DNA from 3 places in the Micromonospora sp. IBHARD004 genome. Region 1 is predicted to be linked to each of the others. Evidence: riboswitches for the same ligand, from Rfam matches in the RefSeq annotation. Region 1 holds a riboswitch; each other region holds the start of a gene.
The links. Region 1 has a riboswitch for cyclic di-AMP ahead of ACTWO6_RS19750 (transglycosylase family protein). Riboswitches for the same ligand answer to the same signal wherever they lie in the genome.
Positions count from the first base shown of each region.

Region 1 (9,522 bases):
TCGACTGCTCCCGCAACCCACCGAGCCGGGCGGCCAGGGCGTCCACGTCGGCCCGCGCCGAGGAGCTGACCTGGGTGTCGAGGTCGGCGAGGGCGGCGTTGACGGCCACCACGACGTGTGCGCAGACCGCCTCGATCCCCTCGGCCGACAGTCGCGGGTCGACGGCGACGGACTCCAACCGCCCACCCTGGACGACCACGGCCCGCACCAGCCCGTCGGCCGCGGTGCCGGTGGCGCGGAGCAGCTCCTCCGCATCGCCGTCGGTGTGCTCGGCGGGCCGGGAGCGCATCGCCGACAGCGCCTGCTCCGTCCGGGTCAGCAGCTCATCGAGGCTCGCGGCCGCGGAGAACGGTTCGTTGGTCATACCCGCGCTTTCTTCACGTCCTTCACGAGCACCGTGACGATAGCAATCCGCCATCCGGCCCGCCCGGGACACCGGCACCACGTCCACCACGACGGCGAACGCCCGGCCGGAGCACCGGCCGGGCGTTCGTCGGCTGCGCCGGCACCGGCCCACGGGGCCGGATTCCGGCGGTACGTCAGCGCAGCCGGAGCTGCTGGCCCGGGAAGATGAGACCCGGATCGGCGCCGACCACGCGCTTGTTGCGCTCGTACAGCGCGTGCCAACCGCCGGCGAGGTCCCGTACGTCGGCGATCATCGACAGCGTGTCGCCCGGCTTGACCACGTACGTGGTGGTCGAGTCACCCGAGGCCGGCGCGGTACGCCGGTGGCTGCGGGTCGCCGGCTGCTCGCTCCGCGAGGAGCGCTTCTCCGCCTTCGACTTCGATCCCGAGTCCGACCGGGACGTCGAGCCGGAGTCCTTGGTGGAGTACTGCCGGGTCGAGCCGCCCTTCTTGCCGCAGACCGGCCAGGCGCCGATGCCCTGCCCGTCGAGGACCTTCTCGGCGATGGCGATCTGCTCGCCGCGGCTGGCCAGGTCGGCGCGGCTGGCGTACTTCTGGCCGCCGTAGCCGTTCCAGGTGCTCTTGGAGAACTGGAGGCCGCCGTAGTAGCCGTTGCCGGTGTTGATGTGCCAGTTGCCGCCGGACTCGCACTGGGCGATGGCGTCCCAGTTGACGCTGGCCGCGCTGGCCGGGGCGGCCGGGCCGAGGATCGCGGCGGCGCCGGTCGCGGCACCGACGACGAGCGCCCCGACGGCGAGGCGGCGCGCGCTGGTCCGTCGGTGGCGTGCGGTGTATTCAGTTGCCATGGTGTGGTTTCCTCCACGCCGACGAGGTGAGCTGTCGGGTTCGGGCCGAGGAGCCCGGCCGCCGTCAGGCGGCTTCACCCCGAGGTGTCGAGCACCGAGGAACGTGTGGGTCCCCCGCTCCCGCCTGAGGTCCAGGTACCGACGGGCCGGCGGCGGGATTAGGCGTTGCCGGTCCGTGGTGTCCGCGATCGCGAACGCATACGACGTTAGGAACGATTTCGGACGATCGCCCACTTCTTGTGAAGTTCTTCACCCGGCCGGGCGAAGGCGCGGAACTTCGAGTTGCGACACTCCCGAACGTGCAATAGGGAGGCCGCCGGGTAGACGCCCGGCGGCCTCCGCGAACGCGTTCAGTACGTCAGGCCGTAGCCCTGCGGGAAGAGCGGAACCTGCCCGTCGCCGGCGTTGATGGGCTGCTGACTGACCGAGTTCATCCAGGTCATCGGCAGTTTTCCGACCGGCGCGGCACCGAAGAGGACGTCGGCCACGCCGGCGCCCTCGGTGCCGGGCAGCCAGGACGCCAGCAGCGCGTTCCAGCCGGGCAGCCCAGCGGCGATGTCCAGCGGCCGGCCGGACACCAGCACCACGATCACCGGCACGCCGGCGTTACGCAGGGTGGCGATGGTGCGCAGGTCCTCCCGGTCCAGGCTCATGCTGCCGGTCCGGTCGCCCTGGCCCTCCGCGTACGGTGTCTCGCCGACGACGGCGATCGCGGCCCGGTAGCTGCCGTCGATGCCGGTGCCGCGCTGGTTGTAGGTGATCGTCGTGGTCGGACCGACCGCGGCCCGGATGCCCTGCAGGATCGTCGTGCCCGGGGTGATGGCGCCGGACGAGCCCTGCCAGGAGATGGTCCAGCCGCCGCTCTGGTTGCCGATGTTGTCGGCGTTCCGGCCGGCCACGAAGATCTTGTTGTTGTCCCGCGCCAGCGGCAGCACGCCGCCGGCGTTCTTCAGCAGCACCTGGGACTGGCGCACGGCCTGCCGGGCCAGCGCCCGGTGGGCGGCGTTGCCCACCGTCGGGGTCCAGGTCCGGTCGGTGTACGGGCGCTCGAAGAGGCCCAGCTCGAACTTCCTGGTCAGGATGCGCCGGTTCGCGTCGTCGATCCGGCTCAGCGGCACGTGCCCGTTCTGCACCTCGGCGCGCAGGGTGCTGATGAAGTTCTTCCAGGCGGTGGGCACCATGACCATGTCGATGCCGGCGTTGATCGCGGCGGTGACCTCGGCGGCGGTGAAGCCGGAGCTGCCGTCGATCTGGTCGATACCGTTCCAGTCGGAGACGACGAAGCCGCTGAAGCCGAGTTCGCCCTTGAGGACGGTGGTGATCAGGTACTGGTTGCCGTGCATCTTGACGCCGTTCCAGCTGCTGTAGGAGATCATCACTGAGCCGACGCCGCGCTGCACCGCGGCCTGGAACGGGGGCAGGTGGATCGCCCGCAGCTCGGCCTCGGTCAGCTGGGTGTCGCCCTGGTCGTCGCCGCCGGTGGTGCCGCCGTCGCCGACGTAGTGCTTGGCGGTGGCGAGCACCGAGGTGGCGCCGCCCAGGGTCGTGCCCTGCAGACCGGTGACCAGGGTGGACATCTCCGAGGGCAGGTCCGGCGTCTCGCCGAACGACTCGTAGGTGCGGCCCCACCGGTCGTTGCGGGCCACGCAGAGGCAGGGCGCGAAGTCCCAGTCGACGCCGGTGCCGGAGACCTCCTCGGCCACCGCCTGGCCGATCTGCTGCACCAGGGCCGGGTCGCGGGTCGCCCCGAGCCCGATGTTGTGCGGGAAGATCGTCGCGCCGACCACGTTGTTGTGCCCGTGCACGGCGTCCACGCCATAGATCATCGGGATGGCCAGCGGCGTGGCGAGGGCGGCCCGCTGGAAGCCGTCGTACATGTCGGCCCAACCGGTCGCGGTGTTGGGCGAGGGCGCGGAGCCGCCACCGGAGAGCAGCGAGCCGAGCCGGTAGGTGGTCAGGTCGGCGGCGGTCACCGAGCCGCGCTCGGCCTGGGTCATCTGGCCGATCTTCTCGTCCAGGGTCATCCGGGCGAGCAGGTCGGCGACGCGGGCGGCGACGGGCAGGCTCGGGTCCTGGTAGGGGTAGCTGGCGGCGGTGGCCGGGGCGGGCACGGCCAGGGCGGTCACCGCGACGAGGAGCAGGGCGAGGCTGAGCGGACGGCGGACACGGTGGTGGCGGGTCACGGGTCACTCCTCCCGGAGGAACGGTCATGCCGTTGTCCGGCACCATATGCCACCCGGACATCGACGAACACCGCTGAGCGACCCGAGCTGTGAACAAACCTGTCGATTCCTCGGGTTCCGTGAGCACCGGCTTCCGGCCCGGGCTACGGTGGCGGGGTCCGCCGGCACGACGCGGCCAACGACCCACCGGCGGCGCGGATCGGGGCGAGGTGGCGGACCGGACATGACCGACTACGGGCACGAGCTGATCTTCGGCAGCTTCCTCACCCCGACCGCGGGCCGACCCGAGCAGGTGGTCGCCCTCGCCAAGCTCTGCGAGCAGGTCGGCCTGGACCTCGCCACCTTCCAGGACCATCCGTACCAGCCGAACTTCCTGGACACCTGGACGCTGATGTCGTTCGTGGCGGCGGCGACCAGCCGGATCCGGCTGGCCGGCAACGTGCTGAACCTTCCGCTGCGCCAACCGGTGGTGCTGGCCCGCAGCGTGGCCAGCCTGGACCTGCTCAGCGGCGGCCGGGTCGAGCTGGGCCTCGGGGCCGGCGCGTTCTGGGAGGCGATCGAGGCCGTCGGCGGACGCCGGCTCACCCCCGGTCAGGCCGTGGACGCGCTGGACGAGGCGATCCAGGTCATCCGGGAGGTCTGGGCCACCGACCGGCGCGGCATCGTCCGGGTCGAGGGCGAGCACTACCGGGTGGTCGGCGCGAAGCGGGGACCGGCGCCGGCCCACGACGTGGGGATCTGGGTCGGCGCGTACAAGCCGCGGATGCTGCGGCTGGTCGGGCGGGCGGCGGACGGCTGGCTGCCGTCGCTGACGTACCTGCCCAAGGGGCCGGCGGAGCTGGCCGAGCTCAACGCGCTGGTGGACGAGGGCGCCGAGGCGGCCGGGCGGGAACCCCGGTCGGTACGGCGGCTGCTCAACCTCTCGGGCCGGTTCACCCGGTCCCGCTCGGACTTCCTCGCCGGTCCATCCGAGCAGTGGGTGGAGGAACTGGCCGGGCTCGCCCTCGACCACGGCACCTCCGGGTTCATCCTCGGCGCCGACGACCCCACCGCGATCCAGCTCTTCGCGCAGGAGGTCGCGCCCGCGGTCCGCGAGCTGGTCGCCGCCGAACGCGCCTAGCCCGGCAGCCGGGCGCGGGCCGTCGAGGAGCAGCGGGAGGCGGTCGAGGCCGGCGGTGCCACCACCCTCGCCGTCACCGCCACCCCCGAACCGGGGGCTCAGCGACCGCCGCCTGTGGGACGAGTCGAGCCGCCCGGAGGCGCCCTCGCCCGGTACGGCTTCTACGCCGGGCAGGTCTGAATCCATTCCCGGTCGCCCTCAGGTCCGCCGTGAGATAGCTGACTTTGTTTCTCCTTAGCCAGATGGCTAGGGTGGTCGGCATGACGGATTTCCTCGCGCAGCGCGACGCCTGGCTGACCACCAACTGCTCGATCGCCCGCGCGGTCGAGGTGGTCGGGAACCGGTCCACCCTGCTGCTGCTGCGCGAGGCGTCGTTCGGCACCCGCCGCTTCGACGACTTCGCCCGGCGGGTGGGCGTCAGCGAGCCGGTCGCCGCCGCGCGGCTGAAGCAGCTCGTCGCCGACGGCCTGCTCGAACGGCGGCCCTACCGGCAGCCGGGGCAACGCACAAGGGACGAGTACGTCCTGACCCGCAAGGGACAGGAACTGCTGCCGGTGCTCACCGCCCTGCGGCAGTGGGGGGACGCCTGGGCCGCCGACGAGGCGGGCCCGTCCGTCCGGGTCGAGCACCACGACTGCGGCGCCCCCGTCCACGCGCGGCTGCGCTGCGACGCCGGGCACGACGTGCCGCCCGGCGAGATCGACGTACGCCCGGGGCCGGGGCTGCTGCGCGCGTGACCGGGCGAGAAGTCGACACACCCTTCGAGCAACTCAGGAGCAGGACATGAAGATCGCTGGACGCACGGCGCTGGTCACCGGGGCCAACCGCGGATTCGGCCGCCACCTGGCCGCCGAGCTGGTGGCGCGGGGCGCCACCGTCTACGCCGGTGCCCGCAACCCCGACAGCGTCGACCTGCCGGGCGTCACGCCGGTCAGGCTGGACATCACCGACCCGGGCTCCGTGGCCGCGGCCGCCGAGATTGCCGGCGACGTGACCCTGCTGATCAACAACGCCGGCGTGAGCACCGGAGCCGACCTGCTCGACGCCGACCTGGACACGGTCCGGCTGGAGATGGAGACCCACTACTTCGGCACGCTGTCAGTCGTGCGCGCCTTCGCGCCGACGATCGCGGCCAACGGCGGCGGAACGATCCTGAACATCCTGTCCGCGCTCTCCTGGATCAGTTTCCCGCAGACCGGGGCGTACAGCGCCGCGAAGTCCGCCGAATGGGCGATGACCAACGCCCTGCGGACGCAGCTCGCCGACCGGGGTGTCCGCGTCGCCGGCCTGCACGTGGGATACATGGACACCGACATGACCGCCGGGGTGTCCGCGCCGAAGTCCGATCCGGCGGACATCGCCCGGATCGCCGTCGACGGCATCGAGGCCGACCGGTACGAGATCGTCGCCGACGAGACCTCCCGGCGCGTCCTCGCCGGCCTGTCCGGCGGGGTCGCCGCGCTCTACGCCGACCTGCCCTGATCAAGCGGAGGACCGCCCCGGCCGGAGCCTGGACCCGGACCGGGGCGGCCCGTCGGGTCACCGACCCCGTCCCGGCTCGGATCCGACCGCGGGGCGGCGGGCAGGGGCCACAATGGCGTCATGCGGCAGGGGTTCGCCCACCAGGCAGTCCTGGACATGGCACCGGACGGCGATGAACGCGCCCCCGGGGCGGCCATCACCACCGTCCTGTGCGGCCACTGGGAACACGAACCGCCCTGCCCGGTCGCGGCACACCACACCCGGGCGGAGCGGGTCGGCGCCGAGGTACGCCTGCGCATCCTCTTCGCCACCGAACCGCAGCGGGAACAGAGCGTGCGGCACGACATCGACCGGGCGTTGGCGCGCGGTGAACTGGTCGGCCCGGACGGGAGGACGACCCGGTGGCGAGTGCTCCGCACCGGACCGGGTGAGCCGTCGGCCGAGGAGGCGGAGCACCTCGATCGACTGGCGCGCGGGTAGCCGACCCGCCGGCCGTGGCGTGCGCGCCCACGGCCGGCGGGATCGGCACCCGCAGGGCGAGTCGCCGGCCCTACAGGGTGCGGGCGAGCCGGTCGGCGAGGATCCGGGTGAACCGGGCCGGGTCGGCCAGCTCCCCGCCCTCGGCGAGCAGCGCCATGCCGTACAGCAGCTCGGCGGTCCCGGTCAGGGCCTCGGTCTCGGCGCCCTGCTCGTGGGCCTTGCGCAGCCCGGCGACGAGCGGGTGGCCCGGGTTGAGTTCGAGGATCCGCTTGACCCGTGGCACCTCCTGCCCCATCGCCCGGTACATCTTCTCCAGCGTCGGGGTCATGTCGTGCGCGTCGCCGACCACGCAGGCCGGTGAGGTGGTCAGCCGGGAGGAGAGCCGGACCTCCTTGACGCTGTCGGCGAGCGCCCCGGTCAGCCAGCTCAGCAGCTCGGCGAAGTCCTGCCGCTCGGCCTCGGCCTTCGCCTTCTCCTCGTCGGTCTCCAGGTCGACCTGGCCCTTGGCGACCGAGCGCAGGGCCTTGCCGTCGTACTGGCCGACCCGCTCGACCCAGACCTCGTCGACGGGGTCGGTGAGGATCAGCACCTCGTAGCCCTTGGCGCGGAACGCCTCCAGGTGCGGCGAGTTCTCGATGGTGCCGCGGGACTCGCCGGTGGCGAGGTAGATCTCCGACTGGCCGTCCTTCATCCGCGCCACGTAGTCGCGCAGGGTGGTCAGCTCGGCCGGATCGTGGGTGGAGGCGACCCGCACCAGGTCCAGCAGCGCCTCGGTGTTGTCGGCGTCCTCCAGCAGCCCTTCCTTGACCACCGCGCCGAACTCGGCCCAGAAGGTGCGGTAGGACTCGGCCGGCATCTCCTTGAGCGTGGCGAGGACCTTCCTGACCAGGCGCCGGCGCACCGCGCGGATCTGCCGGTCCTGCTGGAGGATCTCCCGGGAGATGTTCAGCGACAGGTCGTGGGCGTCCACGACGCCCTTGACGAAGCGCAGGTAGTTGGGCATGAGCGCGTCGCAGTCGTCCATGATGAAGACGCGCTTGACGTAGAGCTGCACGCCCCGGCGGCCCTGCGGGGAGAAGAGGTCCAGCGGGGCGTGCGAGGGCAGGAAGAGCAGCGCCTCGTACTCGAAGGTGCCCTCGCCGCGCATGTGGATGGTCTCCAGCGGGTCGGCCCAGTCGTGGCTGACGTGCTTGTAGAACTCCTTGTACTCGGCCTCGTCGACCTCGTCCCGGGAGCGGGCCCAGAGCGCCTTCATCGAATTGAGGGTCTGCGTCTCGCGGGTGGTCGCGCCGTCCTCGCCGGGGCGCTCGACGGTCATCCGGATCGGCCAGGCGATGAAGTCCGAGTACCGCTTGACGATCTCCCGGACCGTCCACTCGGCGGTGTAGTCGTGCAGGTTGTCCTCGGTGTCGACCGGCTTGAGGTGCAGGGTGACCGAGGTGCCCTGCGGGGCCTCGTCGACCGCCTCGACCGAGTAGGTGCCCTCGCCGGTGGACTCCCACCGGGTGCCGCCGCTCTGCCCGGCCCGCCGGGTCAGCAGGGTGACCTTGTCGGCGACCATGAAGGTGGCATAGAAGCCCACGCCGAACTGGCCGATCAGCTCCTGCGTGGCGCCGGCGTCCTTCGACTCGCGCAGCTTGCGCAGCAGCTCGGCGGTGCCGGACTTGGCGATCGTGCCGATCAGCCGGACCACCTCGTCGCGGGACATGCCGATGCCATTGTCCCGCACGGTGAGCGTACGGGCGTCCTTGTCGACCTCGATCTCGATGTGCAGGTCGGCGGTGTCGACCTCGAGATCCTTGTCGACCAGCGACTCCAGCCGGAGCTTGTCCAGCGCGTCCGACGCGTTCGAGATGAGTTCGCGCAGGAAGACGTCCTTGTTCGAGTAGATCGAGTGGACCATCAGCTGGAGCAGCTGACGGGCCTCGGCCTGGAACTCCAACGTCTCGACCCGGTCACTCACACCGACTCCCTTCGCTCGTGGGGGCTTCCGGCGAAAGGATACGAGCCGTGCCGGCGGGGGCGGCGGAGGGTGGCGACCGGCGGATCTGGTCCAACCAGTTGACGGGTTGATGTGTCCCGGGCCACACTGCTGCCCATGGCCTTCGCCCCCGTCCCCCGCGCCTCCGTCTCCGACCACGTCTTCGGCCAGCTCCGCGACGCCATCGTCAGCGGTCGCTACCGGCCGGAGGAGACGCTGCCCGGCGAGCGGGAACTGGCCGCCGCGTTCGAGGTCAACCGGCACGCCGTCCGGGAGGCGCTGCGCCGGCTCCAACAGCTCGGGCTGGTCAGGGTCAGCCAGGGCGGCGCGACCCGGGTGCTGGACTGGCGGGTGCACGCCGGGCTCGACCTGGCGCTGTCGCTGACCCAGTCGGGCGACGTACTCCCGGTGGAGACGCTGGTCCGCGACATGCTGGAGATGCGGGCCTGCGTCGGGACCGACGCGGCCCGGCTCTGCGCCGAGCGCGGCGACCCGGCGGCCACGGCCGCGGTGGTCCGGGCCGTTGAGGAGTACGCGGCGCTCGCGCCCGACCTGCCGCGGATGGCCGAGGCGAACATCGCCATGTGGCGGCTGATCGTCAGCGGCTCCGGCAACACCGCCTACCTGCTGGCCTTCAACAGCCTGGTGGCCGGCACGCTCGCCGTGGGCGAGGTGCCGCCGGACGGCCGGGCCGCCGAACTGCTCGACGTCGCCGGCCACCGCCGGCTCGCCGCGGCCATCGCCGCCGGCCAGGGCGCGGCCGCCGCCGGGCACGCCCGGGCCCTGCTGACCGCCCCGGTCACCACCCCCGCCACCCCGTCCGGAAGGGAAGCCCGAGCATGATCCCAGCCGTGCTCTACGCCGTCCCGGCGTTCCTGCTGCTCATCATCGTCGAGGCCCTCTCCTACCGGTTCGCGCCCGACGACGACGAACGCGGCTACGAGCTGCGCGACACCACCACCAGCCTCTCCATGGGCCTGGGCAGCCAGGTGATCGGCTTCCCGTGGAAGCTGGCCACCGTCGGGCTCTACGCCGGGCTCTGGACGCTCGCCCCCGTCCATCTCT
Region 1 covers NZ_CP199934.1:4,055,658-4,065,179, forward strand. Annotated here, with positions in the region: gene ACTWO6_RS19745 (YbaB/EbfC family nucleoid-associated protein) at 1-364, opposite strand, end outside; gene ACTWO6_RS19750 (transglycosylase family protein) at 540-1,211, opposite strand; cyclic di-AMP (ydaO/yuaA leader) riboswitch at 1,213-1,386, opposite strand; gene ACTWO6_RS19755 (glycoside hydrolase family 3 protein) at 1,562-3,394, opposite strand; gene ACTWO6_RS19760 (LLM class flavin-dependent oxidoreductase) at 3,618-4,514, shown strand; gene ACTWO6_RS19765 (winged helix-turn-helix transcriptional regulator) at 4,775-5,251, shown strand; gene ACTWO6_RS19770 (SDR family oxidoreductase) at 5,298-5,996, shown strand; gene ACTWO6_RS19775 (hypothetical protein) at 6,117-6,476, shown strand; gene htpG (molecular chaperone HtpG) at 6,547-8,379, opposite strand; gene ACTWO6_RS19785 (FadR/GntR family transcriptional regulator) at 8,575-9,300, shown strand; gene ACTWO6_RS19790 (sterol desaturase family protein) at 9,297-9,522, shown strand, end outside.

Region 2 (9,522 bases), 3.4 Mb from region 1:
GTGGCACTCCTCGGTGAGGCGCCGCGGGATGCCGACGAAGGTCGAGGTGAGCCACTTCGCCGGCGCGGCCGACCTGGCGCCGGCGTCGATCCGGTCGGCGGTGTCGGTGATCAGGACCTTGATCTCGGGGTCCTGCGCCCGGGCGGCCTGCCCACGCACGTCGTCGGCCAGGTCGGTGAGGTTGGCCTTGAGCTCCGCGCTCACCTGCTCCGGGGTGAGCTCGCGGCGGGTCGCCGCCGCGGAGTCGTCGGCGATCTCCCGGCTGCCGGCGATGATCAGCTTGTCGACGCTGGCGCACACCGCCGCGGTGTTCGCCGCCGTCACCGGGGAGGGCGCGGTGGTGGCGGCGGGGGTCCCCGTTTCCACGGCGGAGGCGCTGGGCGCGGCGGCCGTGGTGCCGGCCGGGGCCGCGCTCTCCTCCCCGGTGGACTGGCAGGCCCCGGCGAGCGCGGTCAGCGTCACCAGGGCGGCGGTACGGATCGCGGTGGTACCGGTCATGGTTCTCCCCGTACGGTCGGTGGCCGTCCCACGGACGGTCCTCGGTCAACCGGGGCTCACTGTCGTGCTGCCGCCCGCGCCCCGATCAGATCGAGCGGCGACAGACCATCCTGCCAACGCGGCGACGCCTCGGCAGGACGCGCCCCGGCCGGGACGTCAACCCGGGCGCGCAGCACGCCGGGCACGGCGGTTGCCGGCCCGGCGTGCGAAAGCCGTGCGTCAGCTCTTGAAGGCGTCCTTGATCTTCTCGCCGGCCTGCTTGAGGTTGGCGTTGGCCTGCTCGTTGCGACCCTCGGCCTCGAGGCGCTCGTCGTCGGTGGCCCGACCGACGCCTTCCTTGACCTTGCCCGCGGTGTTCTCGGACGCGTTGTCGATCTTGTCGTCGATACCCATGCGAACCTCCACTCAGCGGTTTTCGCTATGCCCCCGAAGTACCCCCGCGTCCGGTTGCTCAACCCTCCGTCACCGGCGGCGCTCACCGACGGTGAGGAGGCAGGCCCGCCGGAGCCGACGTCAGCCGACCGGGCGGAACCGGCGCAGCCGCAGGCTGTTGGCCACCACGAAGACCGACGAGAAGGCCATCGCCGCACCGGCGATCATGGGGTTGAGCAGGCCGGCGGCGGCGAGCGGCAGGGCGGCCACGTTGTAGGCGAAGGCCCAGAACAGGTTGCCCTTGATGATGCCGAGGGTCCGCCGGGAGAGCTGGATCGCGTCCACGGCGGCCGTCAGGTCACCCCGGACCAGGGTCAGGTCGGACGCCTCGATCGCGACATCGGTGCCGGTGCCCATGGCCAGCCCCAGGTCGGCCTGGGCGAGCGCGGCGGCGTCGTTGATCCCGTCACCGACCATCGCCACCGTCCGGCCCTCGCCCTGGAGGCGCTTGACCACGTCCACCTTGTCGGCCGGCAGCACCTCGGCGATCACCTCATCGACGCCGACCTCGGCGGCCACCGCCTTCGCGACGGTGGCGTTGTCGCCGGTCAGCAGCACCGGGGTGAGCCCCAGCCCGCGCAGCCGGGCGACCGCCGTCCGGCTGGTCGGCTTGACCACGTCGGCCACCGCGAGGACCCCACGGGCCCGACCGTCCCAGCCGGCGAGGATCGCCGTCCGTCCGGCGGCCTCCGCGTCGGTCACCGTCCGCACGACCTCCTCCGGTACGTCCAGACCCCGCTCCCGCAGCAGCCGGAGCCGCCCGACCACCAGCTCGCGGCCGTCGACCGACCCGGTCACGCCGAGCCCCTCGACGTTGGCGAACCCGGTCACCGCCGGCAGGGCGCCCGCGTCGACGGCGCCGGCGGCGACGGCCCGGGCGATCGGGTGCTCGCTGGCGGCCTCCAGCGCGCCGGCCAGCCGGAGCAGCTCGTCGGCGTCCTGACCGGCGGCGGGGAGCACGTCGACCAGGGTCATCTTGCCGGTGGTGACGGTGCCGGTCTTGTCCAGCACCACGGTGTCGACCTGGCGGGTCGACTCCAGCACCTCCGGACCCTTGATCAGGATGCCGAGCTGGGCGCCTCGCCCGGTGCCGACCAGCAGCGCGGTCGGCGTCGCCAGGCCGAGGGCACACGGGCAGGCGATGATCAGCACGGCCACCGCCGCGGTGAAGGCGGCGGTCGTCCCAGCGCCGGTGCCGAGCCACCAGCCCAGCGTGCCGACGGCGAGGGCGATCACGATCGGCACGAAGACTCCGGAGATCCGGTCGGCGAGCCGCTGCACCGCCGCCTTGCCGGTCTGCGCCGCCTCGACCAGCTTCGCCATCTGGGCGAGCTGGGTGTCCCCGCCGACCCGGGTGGCCCGGACGACCAGCCGGCCGCCCGCGTTGACGGTCGCGCCGGCCACGGTGTCGCCCGGCCGCACCTCGACCGGCACCGACTCACCGGTGAGCATGCTGGCGTCGACCGCGGAGGAGCCCTCCTCCACGACGCCGTCGGTGGCGACCTTCTCGCCGGGCCGGACCACGAACCGGTCCCCCACCGCGAGCTGGTCGACCGGGACGCGGACCTCCTGGCCGCCCCGGAGCACCGCCACGTCCTTGGCGCCCAGCTCCAGCAGGGCGCGCAGGGCGGCGCCGGCGGTCCGCTTGGAGCGGGCCTCGAAGTAGCGGCCGGCGAGGATGAAGACGGTGACCCCGGCCGCCGCCTCCAGGTAGATGTTGCCGGCGCCGTCGGTGCGGGTGATGTCGAAGCGGAACGGGTGGGTCATCCCGGGCATGCCGGCGTCGCCGAGGAAGAGCGCCCAGAGCGACCAGCCGAACGCGGCCAGGGTGCCGAGCGAGACCAGGGTGTCCATGGTCGCCGCGCCGTGCCGCAGGTTGATCCAGGCGGCCCGGTGGAACGGCAGCCCGCCGTAGACCACGACCGGGGCGGCCAGGGTCAGCGAGAGCCACTGCCAGTAGTCGAACTGCCAGGCCGGGACCATCGCCAGCAGGATCACCGGCACGGCCAGGGCCACCGACACCCACAGCCGGGTACGCAGTCCGCGCAGCTCGTCCACCGGCTCGGCGGCGGTCTCCGCCCCGGCCGGCGCCGGCGACGGCGGTACGACGGCGGTGTACCCGGTCTTCTCCACGGTGGCGATCAGGTCGGCCGCCGAGACCTCGTCGGGGTACCGGACGGTGGCCTTCTCGGTGGCGTAGTTGACCGTGGCCTCGACGCCGTCCATCCGGTTGAGCTTCTTCTCGATCCGGGCGGCGCAGGACGCGCAGGTCATGCCGCCGATCGCGAGCTCGATCAGATTCGGGGCGACCGGCAGGGACTTGGCGGTCGATGTCATCGCGGCACCTCCTGTCAATTGTGCCCGTGACCGGGGGCGCCGTGGCCGGCGTCGGCGGTCGGGGTGGTCGTGGCGGCCGGCGCTGTGGTCGCCGGGACGCCCGGGTCACCGGCCACCACGGTGAACTCGGCGGTGTGCACGGCGTCCCCGTGCCGGAAGTCCAGGTAGAGGCGGTAGCTGCCGGCCGAGGGCACCTCGGCGTAGAAGGTCGCCGCCGGCCCCGCCGGGGTGCGCCCGTCGCCGGGTGCGCCGTCCGGGTGCACGTGCAGGTACGCCAGGTCGCCCTGCCGCAGCGCGACCAGGTGCCCGTACGCCCCGAGGTAGGGCTGGAGGTCGGTGACCGGCTGCCCGTCCCGGCTGACGGTCAGGGTCAGCTCGGCGGTGCGGCCGGGCTGCGGGGTGCCGGTGAGCGTGACGGTGTAGCCGTCGACGTTGGTGCTGGTCGCCGGCGCGGGCAGCGGCCGGGCCGGCAGCGCGCCGGGCACGGTGACGTCGACCCCGAGGGTCAGCGGCTCCCCGCCGGTCGGCGTGAAGTCGGCGAACGCCCGCCAGACGCCGGGGCCGGCGAGCGGCGAGGCGACCCGCCAGGTGCCGTCCGCGGCCAGCTCCGGGTGGACGTGCCGGAAGCCGGAGAGGTCGCGGCGTGCGACGATCAGGTGCATCCGCTTGTCGTGCGCCACGTCGTAGCGGGTGACCGGTCGGCCGTCCGGGCCGGTGATCCGGAAGGCGAACTCGCCGGCCGGTGCGGTCATAGGTTGCATCGTGTAGCCGCGGTCGGAGACGAGCAGTCCGCCGGGCAGGTGGTTGGTGGGTGCGGCACCGGTCGGGTGGTCGCCGTCGGCGTGACCGGCGTCGGTGGGGTCGTGGCGGGTCGCGACGGCGGGGGTGTCGGGGCCGGCCACCTGGCCGACCCCGTACGCCGCGCCGAACACCGCCGCGAGGCCGAGGGCGAAGCCGCTCAGCTTCGTCGCCGTGTTCATCGTGATACCTCGGTTCTCCAGGTCCGCGGATCCGTCACGCCCCGACGAGGTCGTAACCGGCCTCGTCCACGGCGGCGCGGACGGTGTCCGTGTCCAACGGGCTCTCGCTGGTGACGGTGACCCGGCCGGAGGCCAGGTCCACCTGGACGTCGCTGACGCCCGCGATCGCGCCGACCTCGGCGCCGACCGAGCTGACGCAGTGCCCGCAGGTCATGCCCTGGACCTGGTAGGTGGTGGTGGCCATCGCAACTCCCCTTCCGCCGTTTCCATGCTAGCTCACGTTACCTCTACCCCCTTGGGGTATCTGTAACTGATCAGGACCGTACCATACCCCCGAGGGGTACGCTATCCTGGACGTCATGACCGCACCGACGACCCCGACCCGGGGCTACACCGCCACCAAGGACCAGCTCCTCGCGCGGCTCCGCCGCATCGAGGGCCAGGTCCGCGGCATCGAGAAGATGGTCGACGACGACCGGTACTGCATCGACGTGCTCACCCAGATCTCCGCCATCCAGGCCGCCCTCGACAAGGTGGCGCTCGGCCTGCTCGACGGGCACGCCCGGCACTGCATGCACGAGGGCGCCGCCGAGGGACGGGCCGACGAGATGGCCAGCGAGATGATGGCCGCCGTCGGCCGGCTGATGAAGCGCGGCTGACCCGGGACCTCCGACCCGTACGCCGGGGTCGCCCGACCCGGCTCCGCCGCACCCGGTCCGCCGTAGGGTCGAGGTGGTGACCGGTACCGGTGCCCTCGGCGCGCCGCACCGGCCGACCCTCGGCACCGCGGGAGGGCAGCCATGATGTGGAACGGCCCGATGATGAGCTGGATGTGGATCTGGTCGCTGCTGGGGCTGGCGGTCCTGGTAGCCCTGTTCTGGCTGGCGGTGCGGCTGGCCGGCGGTCAACTGGGCGGGGCCATGCCCTCCTCGGCGCGGCGCATCCTCGACGAGCGGTACGCCCGCGGCGAGATCGACGAGGAGGAGTACCGCCGTCGTCGCGCCGGCCTGACCTGAGCCGGCCGGCCCGCCCCTGAGGAGCGCGCTCCGGCCGATCCCCACCGGGTGCCCGGGCCGCGCGGCGGACCAGGCACCCGGCAGCTGCGGCTCAGAGCCGGTCGAGGATCTTGTTCATGGTGTCGATCTCACCCCGCTGGGCGGTGACGATCCGCTGGGCGAGGGCCTTGGCCTCCGGGTTGGCGCCGCTCGCGATCTCCTCCTGGGCCATGGTGACGGCGCCCTCGTGATGGGCGATCATCATGGTCAGGAACTGCCGGTCGAAGTCGACCCCGGACGCCGCCGCGAGCTTCGCCAGGTCGGCCTCGGATATCATGCCGGGCATGCCGTGATCCATCCCCGGCATGCTCGTACCGTGCCCCGCGCTCGCAGACGGGGCGGGCACGCCCCAGGCGGCGAGCCAGCCGGTCATGGTGGCGATCTCCGGCGCCTGGGCTGCCTTGATCTGCCCGGCCAGCTTTTTCACCTCCGGGTCGGTGGCCCGGCTGTCGGCGAGTTCGGCCATCCGCACCGCCTGCTCGTGGTGCGGAATCATCATCCGGGCGAACATCACATCCGCGTCGCCGACGGACACGGAGGCCGCCGGGTCGGGCGTGCCGCCCATGCCCGGCATGCCGTGGCCGGAGCCGGACGTCGAGTGGTCGGCGTCGCCGCAGGCGACCAGGGCGAGGGCGGCGAGGGCCGTCGCGCCGGCCACGGCGGCACGACGCGCGATGATACGAGTGGACAAGGGAAAGACCTTTCGGTGTCGGAACGTACGCAGCGGACAGCGGGACGCGGGTCACCGGACGGTCACCCGCATCGGGCCTCCTATCCGCGCAGCACCGACACCGTCGCCACGCGCAGTCCCCACGGTCGGGGCGGCGGGGCCCGCGGTGCGCAGGCGGGTCGCCGCGACCCACGGGCGGCCCGTCCGACGGTCCACGACCCGGACCGCAGCAGCACGGCGACGAGCAGCGCCACGGCGAACGCGCCCAGCACGGCCAGGCAGACACTCCACCCGGACCGGTCCGCGCCGGGATCGGTCAGCGGGAGCGCGCGGGCGTGGCAGCCGGCACCCGGGCAGTCGGCGACCGCGCCGACCGCCGCGGCGACGGTCGCGGCCGGCTCGGCGACGACCGCCGGCAGGGCGAGATGGTGCCCGGCGGGCTGCGTCGGATGACCCGCCCGGTGCCCGCCCGAGGCGTGCGCGCCGTGGCCCAGGGTGTGCATGGCGGCCAGCCCGACCAGCGTGCTGAGCAGCAGCAGGAGCCGGACCCACCGCCCGGTCGTCACCGCCGCCCCCGTACGCACGACGAACACGCTAGCGTGCCGGGTCGTACCGGTCGGGAGAAACCGCCCGGGTCCACGGGCCGGACGCGCGCCGCGCCGCCCGGCGGGGGCGCGCGCCGGCCTGACTAGCATTCCCGTCGACGGCCCGGCGACCGCCGCACCGGCGGACGCCTCACCCGGCCCGGTGAACCGACCGGCCCGGTGACACGTACCTCGCCTGAGAATCGTTGGGAGACTCACCATGGGCGCCGACCACACCCGTGCCGCCCCGTCCGCCCCGCCCCGGGTACGACGGATCCTCGTCGCGACGGTGGTCCCACTCTTCGTTCTCACCGTGCTCGCCGCGCTGGCGCTCTGGCCGGGGGACACCCCGGCACCGGAGCGGGCCGCGGACGTGCCCCGGTACCACGGCACGGTGACCCGGGTGGTGACCGTCCCGTGCCCGCCTGCGGCGGAGGTGCCGGAGGGCGTCCCGGGCGGCTCGGCGGGGCCCTGCGGGACGGTCGGCGTCGCGGTCGAGCAGGGCCCGGACGCCGGCCGCCAGGTGGAGACGCCGATCCCCGCCGGCCCCGGCGCGCCCAGGGTCGAGGTCGGCGACCGGATCATCCTGGTCGAGCTGGTGGATCCGGCCGATCCCACGACGAAGAGCTACAACATCGCCGAGCACCAGCGGGGCAGGCCGCTGGTCTGGCTGGCGGCGCTCTTCGCCGTCGCCATCGTCGCGTTCGGCCGCTGGCGGGGGCTGGCCGCGCTGGGCGGGCTGGCCGCGAGCTTCGCCATCCTGCTGGGCTTCGTGCTGCCGGGGATCGGCGGCGGCCAGCCGCCGCTGCTGGTGGCGATCGTCGGCTCGGCGCTGATCATGTTCGTGGTGCTGTACCTGACGCACGGGATCACCGCGCAGACCTCGGTGGCGGTCCTCGGCACCCTCGGTAGCCTGGTGCTGACCGGCGTCCTCGGCACGCTCGCCACCGCGGCCACCCACCTGACCGGCTTCGGCAGCGAGGACGCCACCACCCTGTCGATGTTCCAGCGCGACGTCGACCTGCACGGGCTGCTGCTGGCCGGGATCGTCATCGGCTCGCTGGGCGTGCTGGACGACGTGACGGTCACCCAGGCGGCCACCGTCACCGAGCTGGCGCACGCGAATCCGGGGCTGTCCCGGTTGCAGCTCTACCGGGCGGCCACCCGCGTGGGCCGCGCGCACATCGCCTCCACGGTCAACACCATCGTGCTGGCGTACGCGGGCGCCTCGCTGCCCCTGCTGCTCCTGCTCGTCGCCGACTCGCGGGCGGTGAGCGAGATCCTCACCAGCGAGTTCATGGCGCAGGAGATCGTCCGGAGCGCGGTCGCCACGATCGGCCTGATCGCCGCCGTGCCGCTCACCACCGGCCTGGCGGCCGTGGTGACCACCGCCGGTCGGGGCGGGGCCGACGGGCCCACCGCGCCGGCGTACCGTCCCCCCGCGGAGCCGGACGCCGCGCTGGCGGCGCTGAGCGCACCACGCACCGGCGCCGCCCCGGGCGCCACCGGCGGCGGGACCGGACCGCACGGGAGCACGGAGGCCGTATGGTGACGCTGCGGAGCGTGACCGCGCGCGCCAAACGCGATGCTGGTCACGGAGCTGCCCGCCGAATTACCGCTTTTAGCCGGCTTCCGGACGTAGATCCTCGGGACGACTCTCGGGTAACCTCGCTGCCGGTCACCGCCGAAGGCGCGCAGCGGCGCCTGCGGTGCCGCCGCCCAATCGCCGTACGGCGAGCCGGGGAACCAGGTACATGGGGTGAATCCGCGCCAGCGGTAGGGGCCACTTCCGTCCCGAACCCGTCAGCTAACCCGGTCGGCGGTCGATGGAAGGGAACACTGTGACGGCACCCCTGCGCCGCTGGTTGACATCCGTGGTGGCCGTGCTCACCGCGTTCGTCATCGTCGCCGGCCCGGCACCGGCGATCGCGGCGCCCACGACGCCTCCCACCCCCTCGGGGCATGAGGAGGACGCCGAGCAGCCGCTCATCACCGATGCCATCGAGGCCGCCAACCGCAACTACGTCCAGGCGAAGACCAAGCTGGCGAAGTCGAAGCAGCGCCAACTCCAGCTGGCCCTGGAGGTGCGCGCGGCACAGAACCAACTGGACGCCCTGCGTCCGCAGGTGAGCCAGCTCGCGGCGCAGTCGTACCGGACCGGGCGGATCGGCGCGGTGGCCATGCTGCTGGAGAGCAACACCCCGGACTCGTTCGTCCGGCGGGCCGCCGCGCTCGACGAGTTGAACATGGTCAACGCGCAGAAGCTCGCCGCGGTCAACGCCGCCAAGACCCGCGCCGAGCAGGCCAAGCTGGCGCTCGACGCCGAGGTGCGCGAGCAGCAGAAGCAGGCGAACGCGATGGCCCGGGAGAAGATCGAGACGGAGAAGGCGCTCGCCCTGGTCGGCGGGAAGGGCTTCACCGGCGGCCTGGTCTCGGCCACCTCGCCGGTCGCCCGGATCGGTCCCGGCCGCACCGCCGACGGGGACTGGAAGCCCGAGTCGTGCAGCGAGAACGACCCCACCACCTCCGGCTGCATCACGCCACGCACGCTGCATGCGTACAAGGAGGTCAAGCGGGCCGGCTTCAACCGCTTCGTCGGCTGCTACCGGCCGGGCGGGCCGTGGGAGCACCCGAAGGGCCGGGCCTGCGACTGGTCGCTGCAGAACAGCGGGTTCGCCCCCTGGCACAACAACGACACCCGGATGTACGGCAACAACGTCGCCGCGTTCCTGATCCGCAACGCGGACCGGCTCGGCATCTACTACGTGATCTGGAACCGGCAGATCTGGTTCCCGGCAACCGGCTGGAAGTCCTACAGCGGGCCCTCCAACCACACCGACCACGTGCACATGTCGCTGCTCTGATCGACGACGTGCCAGGAGGGGCCGTCCCGCCGATGCGGGACGGCCCCTCGGCCGTTGTCGTGGGGCGGGGCGTCAGCCACCGACGGCGGTGGGCGCGACGCG
Region 2 covers NZ_CP199934.1:594,023-603,544, reverse strand. Annotated here, with positions in the region: gene ACTWO6_RS02950 (hypothetical protein) at 1-498, opposite strand, end outside; gene ACTWO6_RS02945 (CsbD family protein) at 718-891, opposite strand; gene ACTWO6_RS02940 (heavy metal translocating P-type ATPase) at 1,012-3,267, opposite strand; gene ACTWO6_RS02935 (hypothetical protein) at 3,282-4,247, opposite strand; gene ACTWO6_RS02930 (heavy-metal-associated domain-containing protein) at 4,282-4,491, opposite strand; gene ACTWO6_RS02925 (metal-sensitive transcriptional regulator) at 4,607-4,906, shown strand; gene ACTWO6_RS02920 (SHOCT domain-containing protein) at 5,048-5,263, shown strand; gene ACTWO6_RS02915 (DUF305 domain-containing protein) at 5,355-5,993, opposite strand; gene ACTWO6_RS02910 (hypothetical protein) at 6,074-6,556, opposite strand; gene ACTWO6_RS02905 (YibE/F family protein) at 6,777-8,108, shown strand; cyclic di-AMP (ydaO/yuaA leader) riboswitch at 8,263-8,393, shown strand; gene ACTWO6_RS02900 (coiled-coil domain-containing protein) at 8,398-9,420, shown strand; gene ACTWO6_RS02895 (carbonic anhydrase) at 9,493-9,522, opposite strand, start outside.
Region 2: another riboswitch for cyclic di-AMP. It lies ahead of ACTWO6_RS02900 (coiled-coil domain-containing protein); the one in region 1 lies ahead of ACTWO6_RS19750 (transglycosylase family protein).

Region 3 (9,522 bases), 2.9 Mb from region 1:
GTCATCGCCGACGACGGACGTGGGCTATTGCTGTGGCTGCCAGAAGGCGCTGACTTCGCGTGCCGAGTCAACTCAAACGGCCAGGTGCTGCGGGATGCAAATGCCATGCGGCGCCACCCAGGAAGCCAAGTGCCCGGCCTGTGCGAGACGGGCGCGGAAGCTACGGCGGCAGCAGATCCGGGAGGGCTGGCACCGTGACGAGGTCATCGGCTGGTCGGGGGCGATCGGCAAGCTCGGCGTGCCGGGTCTGCACTTCCACGATCCGCGGCACACCGGTAACACGATCGCGGCGCGCACCGGGGCGAGCACACGGGAACTGATGGCGCGCATGGGCCATGACTCGTCCCACGCGGCCATGATCTACCAACACGCCACCTCGGAGGCGGACCGGGCCATCGCCCAGGCGGTGAACGACGCGGTGAAGGCGGAGCGCAAAAGGCCAAGAAGGCGGGCAAGAAGCGTGCCTAGTGGCCCGTGGATGGCCCGCCGGGTGCTCCTGGCCGGAGGAACGTCGAAGGCCCTGGCTGAGACTTGCGTCCTGACCAGGGCCGTCACGTTGGAGCGGGTGACGGGAATCGAACCCGCACTGTCAGCTTGGGAAGCTGATGTTCTGCCATTGAACTACACCCGCAGGCGGCACCACTGTACCCGAGGTCACCGCGCCGGTGCATCCAGGTACCCCCGGGCGCGCCTATCCCGCCCTCGGCCCAGGGCGAAACCGGCCTGACACGATCTTGAAATCACGGGCGTGCTCGCATGCAGCAGAAAGTTTCCGTGCAGCAACATATGCCCGTTCTCAAATCAATCGATCGGTTGTAACGTCACCCACACGTTCTCAGCCACGGTACGACATACCCCCTGTCGTGCCGCCAGAAAGAGGTGGGCCCATGGGACTTCGTCCCAACCTGCTGACCCGGCGTTCCGCCGGTGTCGCGTCGACGACCCTCGCGCTGCTGCTCAGCACCGCTGCCGTGGGCGTCGTTCCCGCTGCTTCGGCCTTCTCGGCCGCCCCCGGCGCGTCCTGCGCGGAGCCGACCGACGTCCACTCGGACGCCCGGGTCAAGAAGGGCGGCTCGGCCAAGCTGGACCCGAACGAGCTGACCGCCAAGCAGGTCCGTGACCGCGAGGCCGACCTCGCCGCCGCGCTGCGCGAGCGGGCGAACTTCCGCGCCGGCGCCGGTGCGACGACCCTGGCCACGGTCACCATCCCCGTCGTCGTACACGTCATCCAGCGCGACACCACCCGGGCCGGCGGCAACATTCCGGACTCGATGGTCACCGCGCAGATCGACGTGCTCAACAAGGCTTACGGCGGCGCCACCGGCGGCGCGCCGACCGCGTTCGGCTTCCAACTGCAGAAGGTCCACCACGTGACCAACGCCGCCTGGTACCCGATCGTGCAGGGCTCCTCCGCGGAGCGGCAGATGAAGACCTCGCTGCGCGAGGGCGGCAAGAACACGCTCAACATCTACCTGGGCGAGCTCAGCGACAACCTGCTGGGCTGGGCGACCTTCCCGAAGCGCAAGCTGGACAGCATGGACGGCGTGGTCGCGCTGAGCGAGTCGCTGCCGGGCGGCACCGCCACCAACTACAACCAGGGCGACACCGGTACGCACGAGGTCGGCCACTGGCTGAACCTCTACCACACCTTCCAGGGCGGCTGCTCCGGCTCGGGCGACAGCGTCAGCGACACCCCGGCGGAGTCGTCGCCGGCGTTCCAGTGCCCGACCGGCCGCGACACCTGCAGCACGGCCGGCCTGGACCCGATCACCAACTTCATGGACTACACCTACGACTCGTGCATGTACCAGTTCACCCCTGGTCAGGCGAGCCGCATGCTGACCGCGTGGAACGCCTACCGCGCTGCGTAAGGCAGCCGTACGACGACTCGGTGCCGGCTCCGTCCTCGGACGGGGCCGGCACCGGCGTTTGCGAGGGCCTCAGGCGGCCGAGCGGCGGGTGTCGAAGCCGTGCCGGCCGCGCCGCCCCTCGGCAGCGGCGGCGCCGACCCGGCGCGCCGGATGGCTCGCCCGCGGATCGAGCCAGACCTGCACCGCCGGACCGGCGGAACCCTCGACCGGACCGGCCGCGCCACCCTGGTCGCGCCGGGTCAGCATCGCCACGTCGACGGTGAACTCGAAGAGCCGCCAGTCGACCTGCGGCGCGGCCCGACCGATCTCGGCGACCCGGGCCACCCGGGCCTGGTCGGTGACCGGGCGAGCGCGGCCCGCCACGTACGCCTCGTCGTCGCTCTCCTCGGGCGGGAACGAGTGCAGCGCGTAGCGGCCGTCGCGTTCGAGGTCGCGGCGTTTCGGCGAGTCGAGGACGAAGCAGAAGAGCCCCTCGTCGGTGATGACCGGCGAGACCGGGTGGACCCGGGGGCCGCCGTCGGCGCGGACCGTGGCGAGATAGCCGAAGCCCGGCCCGTACTGCTGCATGAGAAGGCGGATCTCGTCGGCGAGGCGCGGCTCGTCGGCGGCGAATTCGGACCAGGAAGCCATGGCGACATTCTATCGAACATACGTACGAACGCGCAGTCCGACACGCAGGTCACCCGTACGGGTCGCTATGGTGTTCCGATGCTGCTCTCCGACCGCGACCTGGTCTCCGAGATCAAGGCGGGCACGCTCGCGCTGGAGCCGTTCGAGGCCACGCTGGTGCAACCGTCCAGCATCGACGTACGCCTGGACAAGCTCTTCCGGGTCTTCAACAACCACCTCTACACGCACATCGACCCGTCGGTCCAGCAGGACGACCTGACCTCGATGGTCGAGGTGCCGGAGGGCGAGCCGTTCGTGCTGCACCCGGGCGAGTTCGTGCTCGCCTCGACGCTCGAGGTGATCTCGCTGGGCGACCAGCTCGCGGGGCGCCTCGAAGGGAAGAGCTCACTGGGCCGGCTCGGGCTGCTCACCCACTCCACCGCCGGCTTCATCGACCCGGGCTTCTCCGGCCACGTCACGCTGGAGCTCTCCAACGTGGCGAACCTGCCGATCACCCTCTGGCCGGGGATGAAGATCGGGCAGCTCTGCATCTTCCGGCTCTCCTCGCCGGCCGAGCACCCGTACGGCTCGGCGGTCTACGGCTCCCGCTACCAGGGGCAGCGCGGCCCGACCCCGAGCCGATCCTGGCAGAACTGGCGCACCTGGCCGACAAGTAGGCGCTGACCTGCTGTGCAATAGATCCACTCGCATCTCAGGCCGTCCCCAGGCCGTGAGCATCGATCAGGCCACGGCCGAGGATCGCGTCCACCGCCCGCCTCGTACGCGCCTCGCTCTCCGGCATGAGATGCGTGTACGTACGCAGCGTGAATCCAGGATCGTGGTGGCCGACATACTCCGCGGACGTGGGACGCAAGGTCAAGCATCTGCCGGGACACGACACGCGGTTGGCCAACGCAACTGCCGAATCCTCCTCTTTAGGATCAAGGCGGCCCGCAAAGCGGGCCGCGCCGGCCCGGCCCCGGCCTGCTGGCGACCTCCGGCCGGCATCGGCCGGGCCGGCCGGCCACATTGACGGACGACCAGGACCTAGAAGACCTCGGGACTCCGCCCCGAACCCCGGCCCTCCTCAGAGATCAGCCGGGCAGATCCCCTCGCCGGGCACCGCAAGGGCTACCAGCCTCCCCGGACGGGGAGATCCGCTATTCGGCCCGCCGTTTCGCCACCCGATCCTCTATCTGAACAGCACACTGAGCCTCACGCAGGCGACGATCTGCACTACGTCAGAGAACGCGACCGGCGGGCGCACGACCCGGAGGTGGGCAGGTGGCCGACAGGCTCTGGATCGAACGGAGTGACCGATGGCGCGGAGCGCGAGGGTCGAGGCGGAGGCGCGTGTCGATCCGCAGGTGAGGACCTTCCTCTCGCTGTTCTTCGACCTGGCCTACATTTACGCGCTTCTTCGGCTGTCGGCCACGTTGCTGGAGCACCTGACCTGGCTGGGCGCGCTCCAGACACTGATTCTGATGCTGGGCATGTGGTGGATCTGGGCCTTCACCGCGTGGGCCACCGACAAGTACGACCCGAAGCTGCCGAAAGTCCTGGCCCTGGTCATCGTGACCATGTTCGCCAGCCTGATCATGTCCACCGCACTCCCGGACGCCTTCACGACTCATGGCCTGCTCTTCGCGATCGGATACGTCAGCCTGCAGGTCGGACGGACCTTCTACGTCCTACTCGCGTTGCCCGGCGGCGGGTTGAGACGCCACGCGGCACGAGTGCTGTTCTGGTTCGCCGTCTCCGCTGTGTTGTGGATCGCCGGAGGAGCCGTCCACGGCACGAGCCGAACCGGACTATGGGCCCTCGCAGTCGCGCTGGACTACGGCGTGGCCAGGCTCAACTACCCCACCCCAGGCCTGGGCCGCTCCATCGCAGCTGACTGGAGCATCAGCGCCGACAACCTCGCCGAGCGTTACCGGCAGATCCTCATCTGCTCCGCGGGCGAAATAGTCCTCGTCAGTGGTCAGACGCTCACCCGCGTCGGCTTCGGCCGCACACACATCATCGGATTTGTTGTCGCGTTCGCCGCCACCGTCCTGCTGTGGCGGGCCTACTTCCACCTGGCTGGCCACTCACTCGGCAAGGCTGTCGCCTCCGCCAAGAACCCTGGCCGGATCGCAGCTGCGGTGACCTACACCCACTTCCTCATGGTTGCGGGCGTCATCGTGACCAGCGTCGGCGCCGAACTCGTCATCGCCAACCCCGTCGAGCACGCCCCGCTGTCGTGGACGCTCGTCATCCTCGGCGGGCCCGCCCTGTTCCTCGCCGGGCGGGCGCTGTTCGAAAAACCGGTTTTCGGCCGCGTGTACTGGTCGCGTCTGATCGGCGCGGCCGTGCTCGTCGTCAGCATTCCGGCGATGCGCGGGCTACCAGCCTTCATGATCGGTATCGCCGCAGACCTCGGCATCCTCGGCACCCTCATCGCCCCCTGGGCCATCCGGGTAGCACGCGTGCACCGTCGAGCGACGCCGTCAGACCAGCACCCCAGCGGGTCCGCTCTCTGAGGTAGGCCGGCAGAGAGCGAGGCCGACGGGCCATCCACGGGCCACAATGCGAGCGGTCACCACAGCATCGCTCCTGACCGACCAGGCGTTTCGGACATCAACCCGGTGATCAAGCATCTTCCAAACTGAGGCTCCGCAGGGACAGCGGTGTTGGGGAGCGGTGCCTATCCTCACGGCCATGGGAGCTCTCAAGCCGTGGCACCTGTTGGTCCTGACGCTCTGCTGCCTCTTGCCGACTGCTGCGGCGATCGTTGGCGGGGTCTGGGCGGTCCGCCGATCTCGTAACCGTCGCTGAGCCACTTCCGCCAACGGCAGTCGAAACTGCCGGGCCATCCACGGGCCACAAGCGGGTGCCACCAGGGGCCAAGTCAGGCCGTCCAGGACCGGACCGACCAGCGGCTGGGCTGCAGGACGATGCGATCTTGTGCGATTCCCAAGCTGACAGTGCGCTTCGATTCCGGTCAGCGGAGCAGGCCTGGCGTTCGGTGTCCGCGACCGCCAGGCCGTCTCCAGGCCGTCACAGGTTCGCGACCGGCCACCGATGTCCCCCACGCCTCACCACTCCCGCCGCAGGTGAGAGGCACGATGACCACCGCCACCAGTGACAGCCAAGCCCGCATGGCATCTCTGGCGCACCTGGCCGACCCGCTGACGGCGGAAGGGGCCCCCGCCACGCGGGAGCCCCTTCCGATGGATCAGCCCGGTCGGCCGTAGCTGTTGATCTGGCCGTCGTCGACGCGTTTCATCGTGATCGGCTTGCCGGACTGGGAGGCGTGCACCACCCAGCCGCCGCCGACGTACATGGCGACGTGGTGCAGGTCGCTGTAGTAGAAGACGAGGTCCCCGGCGCGCAGCTCGCTCCGGCTGACCCGGCGGGTGACGTCGTGCTGCTGGCGGGCGTTGTGCGGCAGCGAGACGCCGGCCTTGGCCCAGGCGGCCATGGTCAGGCCGGAGCAATCGTAGTGGTCCGGGCCGGCGGCTCCCCAGACGTAGATCTTGCCGATCTGGGCGCAGGCGAACTTGACCGCGACCCCGGCGGGGCCGCCCGGGTAGCCGGACGGACAGGGCGCGGGCCGCAGCGGACCGCCGCCACCGCTGCCGTAGACCTTCAGCCGGAGCTTGTCCAGGCGGGCGATCTCGGCGTTGATCTGCTTCTTCTTCGCCGCGAGCTGGGCCTCGGTCCGGGTCAGCTGGGCGACCATCTCGTCCAGCGGCTTCTTCTTGGCGGCCAGCTGGTCGCGGAGTTCGACGACGTTGCGCACCTGCTGCTGCTGGCGGTGGGCGAAGCGGTCGAGCAGTTCGAGGCCGGCGACGACGTCGCTCGGCGACCGGCTGCCCAGCAGCGCGTTCACGGTCGACAGGTTGTCGCCCTTGTACGCGTCGGCGGCAAGACCTCCGACCTGGCCCATGGCGAGGTCGACCTGGAGCTGCAGCGGGGTGATCTGCTTGGCCAGGGCCGCTGCCTGCTTCCGCTTGACGGCGAGGTCCTGGCGGGTGGCGTTGTGCTGCTCGATGATCGGTTCGAGCTTGTTCCAGTCCTGGTCGATCTGGCGCTCGATCTCGGCGACCGACGGTTCGGCGTGGGCCGCCGTGGCGCCGCCGGTCAGGATGACGGCGGTGCCGGCCAGGGCGGCGAGTGCGGTGGTGAAGCGGGACCAGCGTGGACGCGGCGCAGCCGTCATCCGGTCGACCGACCGGACGGACGGTCGCCGCGGGGCATGGTGTGCCACCGGGCTTCCGTACTCCTTCTTCGCTGACCGCCTACCGGGTTAGCTGACGGGTTCGGGCGGGAAGGGAGCCGCCCTACCGCAGTGCTGCGGATTCACCCCAGGTACCTGGGTTCCCGGCTCGCCCGGAGGCGACTCGGCGGTGTCGGACCGTCACCACCCGGGTTGGACGATGCACACACCGGCCGACGATTGACCAGAGTAGAGATCGCCGTTATCAATCCGCAACCCACGGCGCCGTGACACTCCGTACCCAAATTTCCGGGGATCGCGGCGGTGAAGGTTTCTTTCACTCAACATCACTGCGGGGAAAGGTATTGACCCAACACCATGCGTGGGGTGAGGGTGAGCACGCAGTGACTTCCGCCCGATCTGGAGGTTCCATGCTCCGTCCACCCTTGCCGCCGAGCAGACGAGTTCTGCTCGCCACCGCCGTGGCTGCGGCGACCGCCCTTCTCAGCACCGGACCCGTCGCCGCCGAGCCCCTGGCCGCCGGGTCCGCCGAGCCAACCGACCGCCAGCAGCAGTACGCCGCGGCCGCCGCCGAGTACGGCGTGCCGGAGAGCGTCCTGCTCGGCGTGTCGTACCTGGAGTCCCGCTGGGACACCCACCCCGGCCAGCCGAGCACCAGCGGCGGCTACGGGCCGATGCACCTGACCGACGCCGACCAGGTCGTCGCCACGCCCTCCAGCTCGCACGTCGACGAGAACGAGGACCCCCGGGGCGACGAGTCCCGGCCCCTGGTCATCGATTCCACCGCGGCGGCCGAGCCGACCGGGGACCTCCTGCCGCGGGCGTCCCTGCAGACCCTCGACGCCGCCGCCGCGCTCACCGGCGTACCCGAGGAGACACTGCGCACCGACGCCACCGCCAACATCCGCGGCGGGGCGGCGCTGCTCGCGTCGTACCAGAGGGAACTGGCCGCGCCGGTCGGCGCCGGCAGCGACCCGGCGGCCTGGTACGGCGCGGTGGCCCGGTACTCCGGCGCGGACACCGAGGATGCCGCGGCGGCCTTCGCCGACGAGGTGTACGACCAGATCAGCGTCGGCGCCACCCGGACCACCGACGACGGCCAGCGGGTCACCCTCGCCGCCCGCGAGGTGACCCCCGACGAGTCCGGGCTGCACCGGCTCGGGCTGCGCCGCGCCGAGCGGCCCGACGGCCTGGAATGCCCGGTCCGCCTCGCCTGCGAGTGGATCCCCGCGCCGTACGAGAAGTACGGCCCGAACCCGGGCGACTACGGCAACCACGACCTCGGCGACCGGCCGGCCCAGCAGAAGCTCGAGTACATCGTCATCCACGACACCGAGGGCTACTTCGGCCCGAGCGTGAAGCTGGTGCAGACCAAGACCTACCTGGGCTGGCACTACACGCTGCGCTCGGTGGACGGCTACGTGGCCCAGCACATCAAGGCCAAGGACGTCGGCTGGCACGCCGGCAACTGGTACGTCAACGCCAAGTCCATCGGCATCGAGCACGAGGGCTTCGCCGGCCACGGCACCTGGTACACCGAGGCGATGTACCGGACCTCGGCCAAGCTGGTCCGCCACCTGGCGCTGCGGTTCCAGATCCCGCTGGACCGGCAGCACATCCTCGGCCACGACAACGTTCCGGGCACCACCGCCGGGACCGTGGCCGGGATGCACTGGGACCCGGGCCCCTACTGGGACTGGTCGCACTACTTCGAGCTGATGAAGGCGCCGTTCCACTCGACCGGCACGCCGCAGACCGGCCTGGTCACCATCGACCCGGACGTCGCCACCAACCAGCCGGCCTTCGTCGGCTGCAACCAGCAGCCGCCGGGCGTGCCGAAGCCGACCCCACCGGCCGTGCCGTGCCCGCTGCGCGGCTCCTCCTCGGTCGTCCTGCGCACCGCGCCGAGTCCGGACGCCCCGCTGGTCAACGACCGCGGCCTGCGGCCGAACGGCACGCCGGACACCATGTACATCTCCGACCACGGCGCCCGCGCCTCGGCCGGCCAGACGTACGCCCTCGCGGACGTCCAGGGTGACTGGACCGCGATCTGGTACCTCGGCCAGAAGGCCTGGTTCCTCAACCCCGCCTCGGCACCCACCGCGAAGTGGGCGCAGGGCTTCGTGGTGACGCCCAAGCCGGGCAAGGCCACCATCCCGGTGTACGGCCGCGCCTACCCCGAGCAGGCGGCCTACCCGGCCACCATCCCGTACCAGACCATCTCGCCGCTGCAGTACACCTTCGCGGCGGGCCAGCGGTACGCGCTCGGCGGCGTCCTGCCGGGCGAGTACTACCGGGCGGTCTCCTTCGACGGCTCCGCCCCCGGCGACCGGACGGTGGTCCGGGGCGAGAACCGGTACGTGCAGATCCAGTTCGGCCACCGGGTGATGTTCGCGAACCTGGACGACGTGCTGATCCTGCCGGCCTCGGTGGGGGCGACCGGCTGACGCGACCCGGACACGACGAAGGCCCCCGGTCGAGCTGACCGGGGGCCTTCGTCGTCGGATCGGATCAGGTGACCCGGCGGTAGCCGGCCACCGGCATGTAGTTGACCTGCGTCACCTGGACCGGCTTGCCGGTCCGGGGCGCGTGCACCATCAGGCCGTTGCCGAGGTAGAGGCCGACGTGGTGCAGGTCGCTGTAGAAGAAGACCAGGTCACCGGGGCGGGCGTCGGAGCGGGAGACCGCTCGGCCCTCGTTCCACTGGGCGCCGGTGAAGTGGGTCAGGTAGATGCCCGCCGCCTTGTAGGCGTACTGGGTGAGGCCGGAGCAGTCGAACGAGTTCGGGCCGGTGGCGCCCCAGACGTACGGATCACCGAC
Region 3 covers NZ_CP199934.1:102,436-111,957, reverse strand. Annotated here, with positions in the region: tRNA gene ACTWO6_RS00520 (tRNA-Gly) at 558-631, opposite strand; gene ACTWO6_RS00515 (zinc metalloprotease) at 888-1,871, shown strand; gene ACTWO6_RS00510 (pyridoxamine 5'-phosphate oxidase family protein) at 1,941-2,501, opposite strand; gene dcd (dCTP deaminase) at 2,580-3,164, shown strand; gene ACTWO6_RS00500 (low temperature requirement protein A) at 3,800-5,002, shown strand; gene ACTWO6_RS00495 (C40 family peptidase) at 5,698-6,684, opposite strand; cyclic di-AMP (ydaO/yuaA leader) riboswitch at 6,746-6,881, opposite strand; gene ACTWO6_RS00490 (N-acetylmuramoyl-L-alanine amidase) at 7,113-9,149, shown strand; gene ACTWO6_RS00485 (NlpC/P60 family protein) at 9,214-9,522, opposite strand, start outside.
Region 3: another riboswitch for cyclic di-AMP. It lies ahead of ACTWO6_RS00495 (C40 family peptidase); the one in region 1 lies ahead of ACTWO6_RS19750 (transglycosylase family protein).